4 regions of the Thermacetogenium phaeum DSM 12270 genome follow, and region 3 is predicted to be linked to each of the others. Evidence: riboswitches for the same ligand, from Rfam matches in the RefSeq annotation. Region 3 holds a riboswitch; each other region holds the start of a gene.
The links. A riboswitch is a leader RNA that binds a small molecule or an ion and turns the genes downstream of it on or off. The one in region 3 is predicted to bind molybdenum cofactor.
Positions count from the first base shown of each region.

Region 1 (3,205 bases), 400 kb from region 3:
CATGGCTTCCCGGGCGATTTCGACGTCTACGGTCGAAGGCACGGCAAAGTTGTTGATGTGGGCCGTCCTCCCCATGAGTACCACTTCGAGCACCCGGAAGGGGAACGGCGGTATGTGGTTCTGCGGTACATAGCCCAGGTAATGCGCCAGTTCTTTTCGGGGGTAATCGCGAACGTCTTTGCCGTCAATGAGTACTTTCCCCTTCGACGGCTTCAGTAAGCCCAAGATGCTTTTAAAGAGGGTCGTCTTCCCGGCTCCGTTTGGACCTAACAGACAGAGGACTTCTCCTGATTCTACTTCCAGGGTCACGCCGCGCAGCACTTCGTTGTTCTTTTCATACGCAAAGGCAAGGTCCTGCAGTTTTAGTTTCATCTCCAACCCTTCCTTGTTTTTGTTAATAGGTATAGGAAAAATGGCGCTCCTATTAATGAGGTTAAGATGCCCAAGGGTATTTCCATCGGCAGTAAGGAGCGAGCCATGGTGTCCACCAGCAGGAGAAAGGAGCCCCCTACTAAGATTGAGACCGGCAACAGGTTCTGGTAGTCCGGCCCTATAAGGGCTCTGGCCAGATGGGGTATGACCAGTCCCACCCAGCCGATCATCCCGCTGACCGAAACCGCCGAGGTGGTTAACAGGGTGGCGCACAGGATAACGATTATCCTTAACTTGCCCGTGTCCACTCCCAGCGCCTGTGCCTCTTCGTCCCCAAAAGAGATTATGTTTAAGTGCCAGCGGACCAGGTACAGCACTATGGAGCTTGTGAGTACGGGTAAGATCATCAGTTTTATGCTGCTCCACTTTATCGATACCAGGCTTCCCATCAGCCAGTATGTGATTGCAGGGAGCTTATTGTAGGGGTCGGCTACGGCTTTGAACAAGGAGATCAGGGAGGAGAAAACCGTCCCCACAAAAATTCCTGTGAGCACCAGTATCAGACTCGAATCCCCGCTCTTGATCCGGGTGCTTATAAAATAGGTCAGGAATACGGCCAGCAGTCCGCAGACGAAGGAGGCAATGTGAATTCCTTTCATGCCCCATGAGCAAAGGATCGCCAGGGCAGCCCCAAAACCCGCTCCCGCCGACGCCCCCAGTATGTCCGGGGATACCATCGGGTTCTTAAAGGTCCCCTGGTAGACAGCTCCCGAAACGGATAATGCCGCTCCAATCAGCAGGGCAGCTATAATCCGCGGCAGGCGTATCTCCATAAAGACGGTGCTCACCGTATCAGGTACAGCCCGATCGCTAAAAAACAGTTCGGCTTTCAGAATCCCTACGATCTGTTCGGGTGTAATCGGATATCTTCCTAAAAGCAGTGAAATAAATATCAGTGCCAGCAGCGTTATGAACAGCAGCAAATAATTCCACCAGACGGTTGTCGTCTTGAGCCGCATTATTCTGCACAAAAGGACAGGTTGCATTCAAAAAAGCCTCCTGGAACAAAAAATCCTGGTGTAAAGGACACCAGGATATCTTCCCAAATCCCTGAATCTCCTTTACAAACATGGTAGGCATATCGATTTCTCAATATACCCCGTGGTTGCCCAGGTCGAAATGCCATGGACGCCGGCGCGTCTTTAGGCAATAACGACTCGGAGATACAGTATCATTATGAAATTATCAATGTCAGAGATCTTTACTTACCAGCAAACCGCCACTCGCCGGTAATCTTCCGCCGGAGCAACACCTTCAATCGCCTATTATTTATAGCAATAAACATGCCAGCCAGGATGGTCTCCACCCTCTCTCGAAAAAACCTGATATCAACCGGATTCCGGCGGTTTAAGGCGCGGCTACGAGAGTTAAGGGGGTGTTTCAAAATAAAAAAAGCCAGCCCAAAAAGAGACTGGCTTTTAAATTTTAGACTTCTGGTTTTGGAGGGCTTGAGCTCCGGCTTTGACGCCCTGCCTCAGCTTTCAATCTCCCAGCTGTCATCGAGTTCTTCGAACCAGCTAAAGGTGTGGCACTGGGAGCACATCACCTTGGATTTGTCGTGCATCTGATGGCACTGGGTGCACTCTATCTCGCCCATGTGAGAATCGTGAGGGTTTGATTCCTCAAATTCGGTGGCAGCCACCGCCTGCTCATAATCCTCTTCGTGGCACTCCAGGCACTGCTCCCTCGTGAACGTCAACTTCTCCAGCGGCTCCGAGTAGTTGCCCGTTATGTAGTTGATGCCCTCCTGGGCTTTTTCCAGATAGCTCTTGTGGTGGCAGTCCAGACACTCGACACCCTGAGCGGCGTGTTTGTTGGCGAGCAGGTTGCTGTTCTTCCAGCTCTCATAGTACGGCTTGATGATATGGCAGGTGCCGCAAAATGCCGGGTTTTTGCTGAGCTGATTCAAGGCGATCGCTCCGACCACACCCAAAGCCAGCACTACACCAACAACTATCAGGATCCTTTTCGGCGTTAGAAATGCTCTTTTCTTTGCCTGACTTTCGCTATTTTTCACTTCCACAGCCAATCTACATCCCCTTCCAACAAGGATGGCCGAAAGCCACCTTTCTGTTTATTTCGAAGTTATTTTCGCCAGATCGGCGTCGCTTTTAAAGACTTCCTCTATTCTTTAAAGCGGGCTGCTCTCATTTTTACCCTTCCATCACCGTAGATCCGACCAAATAACCCCAGGTGAGCGCTCTCCCATGGCTGTTGCCGGGGATCGTGGTCGGATAGTCTACACCGTATAGACCACCTGAAACGTTGCCGACTGCGTAAAGCCCGGGAATCGGGTTATGATCTTTATCTAGGACCCGCAACTTGACGTCCACGTTCAGGCCTCCCGTAACCACCAGGAGGGCGCCTCCGAATTTGAGGGCATAATAAGGCGGCTTTTCGATCGTCGTCAACAGCTCGGAGCGCTTGCCGAAGTCGACGTCGTTTTTAGCTCTGGCAAGCTCATTGTAGCGCTCCACGGTGGCTTTGAGATTCTCAGCAGGAACCCCGATCTTCCCGGCAAGCTCCTCAATAGTATCGGCCATCCAGCCGATCTTGCCCCCTTCGATATAGCCCTCAATGGTCTTGCGGTCGGCATCCGGTGTCCACTTCTGGCCGACGAGCCGGCCCATGGAATCCCAGAACATGCCGCCCCCTATCGGGAGACTCGCCGCAACCTCTTCCGGCCACTTGGAATCGAAGATGACGAATGCCCACGGGCCTTTTCCCGGCTGCCTCATGGCACCCAGCGACTTGGCCTGCACCCAGGTATCTT
Region 1 is NC_018870.1:109,412-112,616, reverse strand. It holds gene TPH_RS00620 (ABC transporter ATP-binding protein) at 1-372, opposite strand, end outside; gene TPH_RS00615 (FecCD family ABC transporter permease) at 369-1,418, opposite strand; molybdenum cofactor riboswitch at 1,473-1,607, opposite strand; gene TPH_RS00610 (cytochrome c3 family protein) at 1,907-2,455, opposite strand; gene TPH_RS00605 (FAD-dependent oxidoreductase) at 2,586-3,205, opposite strand, start outside.
Region 1: it holds a riboswitch for molybdenum cofactor, as region 3 does, so the genes downstream of both, TPH_RS00615 (FecCD family ABC transporter permease) here and TPH_RS13095 (hypothetical protein) in region 3, are expected to answer to the same signal.

Region 2 (3,205 bases), 940 kb from region 3:
AGCGAATTCTGAAAATCCACGCTGGCAACACTCTTTTTGTTCCAGAGTTTTTGGTCACATGAATATCAAAAAAAGACAGTTCTCTATCGGGAACTGTTTTTTTTGTGCGCCCGGCATGTCTGCTGAGCCAGTGGGTTGAAAGAGTCCCATGCCACCTAACCAGCAGAAAAGCAATCGAAGGCAAGGGGGTTTCCTTCCTTGCCGTTTTTGCCTAATTCGGAGCCACCTTCCTGGAAGGGGCTTGTCATTCTGTCCTTAAGGCCTCTTGGCGCCATCCTTTTTGACCGATGTCTGGTTGAAGATGCATTTTCGAAAAAACGGCGTCCTGTTTTGAGACGCAGCTTCGGCGGAGGAGTGCATTTTCGCAGCGACATTGCCGTTCTGACGGCAATGAAAGTTTTTGCTGAAACCTGGCATTCTTTTTGCATATGGAGCTGATGGCGGTAGTCGTTGCATTGAGTTTTTATATAGGGAAATCTGATGCGGTGGTGATGGAGAGTAAAGTGGGCTATCGGTTCACACCAGAGAAGGGAAGGGTTAGGCGGCACTGATTAATGGTACCTGGCAAAAGACCGGCGAGCAAGGGGGCAACATAAATATAAGATGCTGCTGATAATGCCGGTTAATCTGGTTAATTGAGTTTGAAAGCAGGCCTCTCTGGGTGGGCTTTATGGGGGCGAGAAGAATCTACTGGGATGGGAATTACAGCACTTGTTGCCAGATAAAGTATTCTGTATACAGGGTGCGCTCCCGGAAGGATTTGCTCTACCGATGTAGTATTATTAACAGACGGGATTAATTATCATTACTCGCATGATGTGCGTTAATTACGTTCCCCGAATTCATTTGCCTGTGGCTTTGGCTATGGCGGGTGAGTCGGTAGGGTTCGTCCGGAAACGGGTAGGCCTCCCGTTGCGGAAAGGGTGAACAGGATAATGCTATTAACTGATAAGTTTGGGGGGCCGGCTATTCCTGGGGGATATCCGGCTCTTTGGCTGATAAACCTTCCCGGCTTTTTCGAGAGGCCTGCCGCAAAATCTGCAAAATCATAGAGAAAAAAATTTGCGGCGGGCAGCATAAGGGTGCAGTAAAGAGAAGAAACCTGCACCGGTGGTTTGTCATTACGCCTCTACCGCATTACTGCCCGCTGCTTTTTTATTCAGAAAAAACATTCTACTCCGGCGTGTTAAGGGGAAGGGGGGATAAGTTTCTGTTAATGGTCTTGTTTTCGTTAGATAAAAGATTCAACAAGGAGGGATTAATATGAGAGAGATCAACCGCCGCGAATTTTTAAAGCTCTGCGCCGGTTCGGTGGCGGCCGCGGGGCTCAGCCAGTTGCTACTGCCGGAGCTGGCTAGATCCTTGCCTGCGGCGGGGAACCCTCCGGTGATCTGGATTCAGGGTGCGAGCTGTACCGGATGCTCCATTTCACTGCTGAATTCTACTCAGCCGGGGGTTAAGGAAATCCTGACAGAAGTCATTGATCTCAAGTTCCATCCCAACATTTCTGCAGCTGCCGGTGAACTGGCGATGAGGGTGATCGATGATACAAAAGAAGCTGGCAACTATTACCTGGTTGTGGAAGGAGCCGTTCCCACCAAGGACGGAGGGATCTACTGCACTGTAGGGGAAAGAGATGGAAAAGAGATCACCTTTTTGGAGAGAGTAAAGGAACTGGGAGCCGAAGCTTCTGCCGTTTTGGCCGTTGGGACCTGTGCGGCTTTTGGGGGGATCCCCGCTGCCAAGCCCAATCCTACCGGGTGTAAGGGCGTGCGGGATGTTTTCAAGGAGGCCGGAATCAGCACCCAGGTGATCAACGTGGCCGGATGCCCACCGCATCCCGACTGGGTGGTGGGTACGCTGGCACACCTGTTGCTGTTTAAAGAGGCGCCTGAGCTGGATGACTTCGGGAGGCCAAAAGTATTCTTCGGGAAGTGCGTCCACGACAACTGCCCGCGGCGGCAGTATTTCGACAACAGCATATTTGCTAAAAACTTCAGCGAGCCGGGCTGCCTGCTGGAGCTCGGCTGCAAGGGGCCGCAGGCCCACTGCGACAGCTTCGACAGGATGTGGAACGGTGGGGTCAGCTGGTGCCTGAAAGCGGGGGCGCCCTGCACTGCCTGTACGGAAAAGGGATTCCCCGGCTGTGCCGTTCCCTTCTATGAGAGGATGGAACCCATTCATCTGCCCAACATCAACGCCACCGCTGACGCCGTAGGCGGCGCCCTGGGGGTGGCCGTGGCGGCGGGGATAGGCGCCCATCTCATAGGCAATATAGCCAAAGGCAGGATCGGGAAAAAAGAGGAGGGGCAGGTGAAGGAAAATGCCTAAAGTCATCGTCGACCCGGTAACGAGGATCGAGGGGCACCTGAAGATCGAAGTGGAGGTTGAGGGAGGAAAAGTAACCGAAGCTAAAAGCAGCGGCACGCTTTTCCGCGGGGTGGAGCTGATCCTGCGCGGTCACGACCCCAGGGACGCCCAGGAGATCGTCCAGAGGATCTGCGGAGTCTGCCCCATCGGCCACGCCACGGCAGCCACCCTGGCCCTTGACGATGCTTTCGGGATCAAACCGCCTGGCAATGGAAGAATAATCCGTAACCTGATCCTGGGGGCCAACTACATCCAATCCCACATACTGCATTTTTACCATCTGGCAGCACTGGACTACGTAAAGGCCCCGGACAACATTCTGCCGCTGGCTCCCCGCTACGAGGGGGATTACCGGCTTCCGGAAGCAGTGAACAGCGCCGCGGTCAATCACTACCTGCAGGCTCTGGAAATGCGCAAAAAAGCGCATGAAATGCTGGCCATCTTCGGGGGGAGAGCACCCGGACAGCGCGCCATCGTTCCGGGAGGCGTCACCGAAACGGTAGATGCCCAAAAGATCATCAATTTCAAGTTCCGGCTGGCGGAGCTGACATCTTTTATCGAGAACGTCTATGTGCCCGACGTCTTGGCGATTGCCGAAGTCTATCAGGACTGGCTGGAGATAGGCAAGGGCTGTGGGAACATGCTGGCCTACGGCGCCTTCCCCGTGGATGACGACGGTGAGCTCTTCTTCAAGCGCGGCCGCTACACCGAAGGTGTTGACGGGGAAGTTGACCCCGACAAGATCACCGAGGACGTCAAATACTCCTGGTATGAGGATGACACCGGGGGTAAGAAGCCCACGGAAAGCGTGATTACCCCGGCACCGAAGAAAGAA
Region 2 is NC_018870.1:657,384-660,588, forward strand. It holds molybdenum cofactor riboswitch at 823-941, shown strand; gene TPH_RS03220 (hydrogenase small subunit) at 1,264-2,331, shown strand; gene TPH_RS03225 (nickel-dependent hydrogenase large subunit) at 2,324-3,205, shown strand, end outside.
Region 2: it holds a riboswitch for molybdenum cofactor, as region 3 does, so the genes downstream of both, TPH_RS03220 (hydrogenase small subunit) here and TPH_RS13095 (hypothetical protein) in region 3, are expected to answer to the same signal.

Region 3 (3,205 bases):
TTTTTTGACTGGTCTGAACAGGATTATCAGAACCTGTTTCTGACCTTGTCCGGGCAGGAAAACGGCTTGCTTCGGCTGTTCCGAGCGGTATATCCCAGCCGGGGATGGCTCAGCTCCGGGGCAGTTTCTCTTTTATGGTCCAGCGCTTTAACCTGTGCCTGCTCCAGAGGTTGACCCCCAGGATAAAGACGAAACTGAGGAGGGTCATGATCCCCACCAGGACCAGGGCGATGCGGTTTTCTCCGGACTCGGTGGCGGCGTAGATGGCCAGGGGCACCGTCTGGGTCCGGCCGGGGATGTTGCCGGCGATCATTAAGGTTGCCCCGAATTCCCCCAGGGCTCGGGCGAAGGCCATCACCGTCCCTGCCACCAGCCCCGGCCAGGCCAGGGGTAGGCTGATGGTCCAGAAGACCCGCCATTCCCCGGCCCCCAGGGTGCGGGCGGCGTTTTCCAGGTTCCGGTCCACCGACTGGAAGGACGCCCGGACAGTCTGGTAGAGGAGGGGGAAGGCCACCACTGTAGATGCCACCACCGCCCCCCACCAGTTGAAGACCACCGATACTCCCCATAACTTTTCCAGTAGCAGGCCCAGGGGGCCGTGCTTGCCGAAGAGGAAGAGGAGACCGAACCCCACCACTGTAGGTGGGAGTACCAGGGGGAGGGTGAGGACTGCCTCAACCACCTCCTTGCCGGGAAAGTCCCGGCCGGCCATCAACCTGGCCACGGGTACCCCGGCGATGAAGGCCAGCACCACTGCCAGCACGGCAACCCTGAGGGATAAAAGTGCTGGTATCAGGATTTTTTCATCAAGCATGTTCAAACCTCCCCCGGCGGCAACAACCAGCGTATGTTCCTTACTTCTTTCCCGACTTGAAGCCGTACTCTTCGAAGACCTGCATCCCCTCCGGTGAGGCGAGGTAGTTTAAGAACTTCCTGGCCTCATCCTTCTGGCGGGCATTTTTCAGCACCGCCGCCGGGTAGACGATGGGTTTGTGCAGGTTGTCCGGTACTGTCAGAGCAACACGGATGTTTTTACCCGCCAGGACATCGGAGCGGTAGACGAAGCCGGCGTCCACATCCCCGGTTTCCACATAGGTGAGCACCTGGCGCACATTGTTGGCCATGACCAGTTTGGGCTGCAATCGGTCCCACAGCTTCAGGTTGACCAGGGTTTCCTGGCTGTACTTGCCGGCCGGTACTGTATCCGGAAGTCCGAGGGCGATCTTCTTTACCGCCGGGCCGGCCAGATCACTGAAATCCCTGATCTCAGGGCCGTTTTGGGGAGTTATCAGTACCAGCTCGTTGCCCAAGAGGGTAATCCTGCTGGCGGTATCGATCAGCCCTTTGGCGGCCAGCTGGTCCATCTGGCTGGCTCCGGCGGAAATGAACAGGTCGGCCGGGGCTCCCTGCTCGATCTGTTTCTGCAGGCTGCCGGAGGAGCCCAGGTTGCAGGTCAGCTTCACCTCCGGGTATTTCTCGGTGTAATTCTTTTTGATTTGCTCCAGAGCGTCCTTCAGGCTGATGGCTGCCGAGACGATAACTTCTTTCTGCTTCTGCGGCACCCCGGTGCTCGGCTTGCCGGTGCCGCTCTGGTGGCCACATCCCGTTGCCGCCAATACCACCAGCAGCGCCAACAGCGCTTCTGCAGCCAGCTTTTTCAAAAAATGAGCTTTCATAAAGTTCACGCTCCTTTGTTATTTTATTTGTTACGCTAGCCTTATAATAAACGCCACTTTCTCCATTTCCCGTAATTTCGGCCACCAGAACGGTGAGCAGCTCACCGAGAGCCGGGGGTAGTGCCCCCAGGCAAAGGAAGGGATGAAGGCGATCACCGGCAGGGTGGCCTGGTACCGGGAATGGACCACGATGCTTGAACGGCTTCCTGTTACAGGCATCCGGGGGGTATCGGTGATATCTGGTTTCACATAACCGGCTGGCTGCGGCCTGAGCTCGTCCGCGAAATGACCTCCTCCGGCAGTGGCAATTTTGTTGTTGCTGGATGCCCTGGTTGGAGTGGCCGGCATCTCCTGGATTCATGACAAGGGTAAAATAGAAGACCAGCCGCGCTGTCGGGGCAAGAGCCTGCTCCGACGACAGCAGTACCGTGCTGGTCAGAGAAAGACATGCTGCATTGTTCTTCACTCCTTTCCAAACGGGAGGCGCAGCCGTTTCCAGCTACACCCTGGCGGCCGGCCGCCATGCCCGCCGGTTTAGGCGGTCCGGCTCGGAGTGTCTGAATGAGTCACAGGGGACGGCCCTGACTTATAATTTCCATCCCTTGTCATCGTTCCCCACTGCCACCGCGAAGTGGTTCCTGCATTCCGGCTCGACGGCCGGTCGGCTGCGGGGGAGGAAGCTGGGGAACAACATCTCCACCAAACATAAACAAACGCAAACAAACATAAACTAATATAACTATTATTAGATGTTATTATAATATTTGGTATAATTAAAATCAATCATAAAATAAACGTGAACGGGGTAACGAAAATGCCGGGTGATATTTCCTATACCCCCAGAGAGGTGGCCGAACTCCTCAAGATCTCCCGCTATACCGTCTACGAACTGATCAAGCGGGGAGAACTGAAAGCTTACCGGGTGGGGCGTAAGGTACGGGTAGAGGCCTCCGACCTGGAGGCCTTTAAATGGAGGGCGCGGGATGATTTCTCAGGGGTACAGCCTGCTCCCGGGGTAGCGCCGCCAACCGGCGGGGGACCGGCCGCCGCGGGAGCACCCTCTCCCCTGGCCCCGTCCCGTGAGCCGGTAATCATCTGCGGCCAGGATGCCGTCCTGGACATTCTGGAAAGGCACCTGGAGAGGGTGCTCCCAGGGTGCAGCTGCCTGCGCAACCACAGCGGGAGCAGCAACGGCCTGTTCGCCCTTTATCACCGCAGGGCGAATGTGGCCACCTGCCACCTCTGGGACGGTGACACGGACGAATACAATATTCCTTACATCAGGCGCATTCTCCCCGGCCAACCGGTTGTCGTCTACAACCTGGTTTACCGCACCGCTGGGTTTTATGTGGCCGGGGGGAACCCCCTGGGGATCACCGGCTGGACCGACCTGGTCAAACCCGGTATCCGGTTTGTCAATCGGGAGCCCGGTTCCGGCTGCCGCGTCCTGCTGGATGAAAAGCTGCGCAGGCTGGGCCTCGACCGGCACCTGGTGCGGGGCTACGAGCGGGTGGAAATGACCCATCTGG
Region 3 is NC_018870.1:2,652,482-2,655,686, reverse strand. It holds gene modB (molybdate ABC transporter permease subunit) at 110-814, opposite strand; gene modA (molybdate ABC transporter substrate-binding protein) at 855-1,676, opposite strand; gene TPH_RS13095 (hypothetical protein) at 1,707-2,024, opposite strand; molybdenum cofactor riboswitch at 2,126-2,242, opposite strand; gene TPH_RS13090 (helix-turn-helix transcriptional regulator) at 2,491-3,205, shown strand, end outside.

Region 4 (3,205 bases), 100 kb from region 3:
CGGACCAGGGAGGGGAATGACCTCTACCTGGAAATGACTGAGTCCGGGGTTATCGATAAGTGTGCCATGGTTTTCGGCCAGATGAACGAGCCGCCGGGTGCGCGCCTCAGGGTGGGACTGACCGGCCTGACGCTGGCGGAGTACTTCCGGGATAGCGAGGGGCAGGACGTTCTGGTTTTCATCGACAACATCTTCCGCTTTACCCAGGCCGGATCCGAGGTGTCCGCCCTCCTGGGCAGGATGCCTTCGGCCGTAGGTTACCAGCCGACCCTGGCGACGGACATGGGTCTGCTCCAGGAACGGATCACCTCGACCCGCAAGGGCTCAATTACCTCGGTGCAGGCGGTCTACGTTCCTGCCGATGACCTGACCGATCCGGCGCCGGCGACCACCTTCGCCCATCTGGATGGTACCGTTGTTCTCTCCCGCCAGATCGCCGAGCTGGGTCTCTACCCGGCGGTAGATCCCCTTGACTCCACCTCCCGCATCCTTGACCCGAATGTGGTGGGGGAAGAGCATTACCAGGTGGCGCGGGGTGTGCAGAAGGTTCTCCAGCGCTATAAGGATCTGCAGGACATCATCGCCATCCTCGGTATGGATGAATTGTCGGAGGAGGACAAATTAATCGTGGCGCGAGCCCGCAAGATCCAGCGCTTCCTCTCCCAGCCCTTCTTTGTGGCCGAGGCCTTTACGGGACGGCCTGGGGTTTACGTTCCCATTAAGGAGACCGTGAGGGGCTTTAAGGAGATCCTGGAGGGGCGCCATGACGACATCTCCGAACAGTGCTTCGTTTATGCCAGCACCATTGACGAAGTGGTCGCCCGGGCGCGCGAACTGGAGGCTGTCAGTTAAGTGGCGGAACAGGCTAAGGAAAAAGGGAAAACCTTTCGGTTGGAGATCGTTACCCCCGAGCGGGTTGTCGTCGAAGAGGATGTGGAAGGAGTGGTCATCCCTTCGCAGGACGGCCTGCTGGGCATCTTGCGCAATCACGCCCCTATTATCGGCGGGCTGGATATCGGTGTGATCAAATACGTCAAAGAGGGGCAGCCCCATTATGTCGCCTGCGGTATGGGGGTTTTCGAGATGAGCGGCAACGTCCTGCGCATCCTCCCAGATACTGCAGAGCGGGGGGAGAGGATTGACGTGGAAAGGGCAAAGCAGGCGCGACAGCGGGCGGAGAAACGCCTCCGGGAGAAAGCGGAAGGTCTGGATGTTCTCCGGGCAGAGCTGGCCCTGCGCAGGTCCCTCGCCCGGTTGAAGGCTGCCGAAGCGGCGGGCAAAATGGTTAAATGAAGGAGATATCTGACGGCCGTTACCGGAAACCCGGGAGCCTGTTGCCCGGGTTTTTTGCTCCGCAGTGTCAGGTGGAAAGCGGCACAATTAGTCGCACAGGGAAGGATTTTGCCGGTTAAGTCACGAAGATCTTAAAAGAATAATAAAAAATGGGATCTTTTCTCCGAGCCAAAAGGCCTGAGGCCGGCTCTCCGGCTATGGTCTTTGGCCGCTGGGCAGGACGGGAAACCGCCTTGCCTCCCGTGTTTGGAAAGGAGAGATCTTATCGTGGGATGCAAAGCCTGAACTGAAGCGGTTTTTCGATTAAGCTTAGTTCAGGCGTTTTCTTTTGGGCAGGAAGCGGCCGCAGGGGGCGCTGCCTCCGCAGGATAGCAAAGGCGCTTTGTTCTTGTTCTTTTCGCTTTGAGCTCCCGGGTCCGGCCCATCGTGGCCCTGCCCTTCCGTGGTTGGTCGCTGCTCGCCAGCATTGAAGAACGCCGGAAGCAAGGGGAGGCGGCAACCAACAAGGGCAAGTACCTGCAAGGTTTCGGCCTTCGACATTTGATGGGACACATTTGCTGATTGCCAAAACTTTTGTCAGAACTTCGGTGATAAGATGACAGATAACGGTTTACTCTCTTCGATCTGGCAGTTTTTTACCTCCCTGGGGGATGAATTCACCGGCATTGTCGGCCTTTCCCTGGCTGTTTCCGGAAGCGCGGTTGTCATCGGGGCGCTGATCGGGGTACCGCTAGGGGCGTTGCTGGGGCTGAAGAGGTTTCCCGGGAGGAAGCTGCTGCTGCGCTTGATCTATACCTTGATGAGCCTTCCCCCGGTTCTAGCCGGGCTGGTGGTCTACATGGTCTTTTGCCGGAACGGCCCCTTGGGTTTTCTGGACATTCTTTTCACACCGGCGGCCATGATCGTCGCCCAGGTGCTTCTGGCTACGCCGATTATCGCCGGCATCTCGGCAGCGGCAGTTGCCGCCAAGGAGAAACTGGCCATGGATACGGCCAGGTCGCTGGGAGCCAGCCGGCGGCAGGCCGCCTGGATGGTGATTAAGGAGGCGCGCTCCGGGATTATTGCCGGTATTATGACGGGGTTCGGCAGGGCTTTTGGGGAAGTGGGGGCGGTGATGCTGGTAGGCGGCAACATCCGCTATTATACCCGAGTTCTGACCACCTCCATCGTGCTGGAGACCAGGCAGGGCAACTTCGAGTTCGCCGTTGCTCTGGGGGGCGTTCTGCTCGCCCTTTCCTTTATTGTCAGCAGCATCCTGCTCCATCTGGATGAATCCAAACTCGGATAAGAAGGCGGGGAGTAGTGCCATGCCGGAATTTTTATATGAGATTGAGGACCTGGTTAAAAAGTACGACGGGCGTACGGTACTGGAGATCGACGACCTCAAACTCGAGGGGAATAAGATCTACGCCATCCTCGGCCCCAACGGGTCTGGAAAAAGCACCCTGCTCCGGATACTGAACCTTCTGGAGGAGCCTGCCTCGGGCAGGGTGATTTTTCGGAACATCGATACGGGCCGGGTGGGGGAAGGGGTGCGCCTGAAGCTGAGGCGCCAGATGTGCATGGTCTTTCAGCATCCTTACATGTTCAACACCTCCGTCTATAACAATGTGGTCTATGGGCTGAAGCTGCGCGGCCTCCCTGCCGCCGAGATCAGGGAGAGGGCGGAAGAAGCCCTTTCTTTTGTAGGGCTTAAAGAACTGAGCCGGCGCAGCGCCGTCAGGCTGTCGGGGGGAGAAACCCAGCGGGTTGCCCTGGCCAGGGCCATTGCCATCAGGCCGCGGGTTTTGCTCCTGGACGAGCCCACCGCCAACCTCGACCCTGACAGTGTGGCCCTGATCGAAGAACTTATCCGGAAGGTGCACGACGAACTGCAAACGACGGTTCTGCTGGTGACTCACAATCTTTTCCA
Region 4 is NC_018870.1:2,754,416-2,757,620, reverse strand. It holds gene atpD (F0F1 ATP synthase subunit beta) at 1-852, shown strand, start outside; gene TPH_RS13570 (F0F1 ATP synthase subunit epsilon) at 853-1,293, shown strand; molybdenum cofactor riboswitch at 1,443-1,566, shown strand; gene TPH_RS13565 (ABC transporter permease) at 1,889-2,581, shown strand; gene TPH_RS13560 (ABC transporter ATP-binding protein) at 2,601-3,205, shown strand, end outside.
Region 4: it holds a riboswitch for molybdenum cofactor, as region 3 does, so the genes downstream of both, TPH_RS13565 (ABC transporter permease) here and TPH_RS13095 (hypothetical protein) in region 3, are expected to answer to the same signal.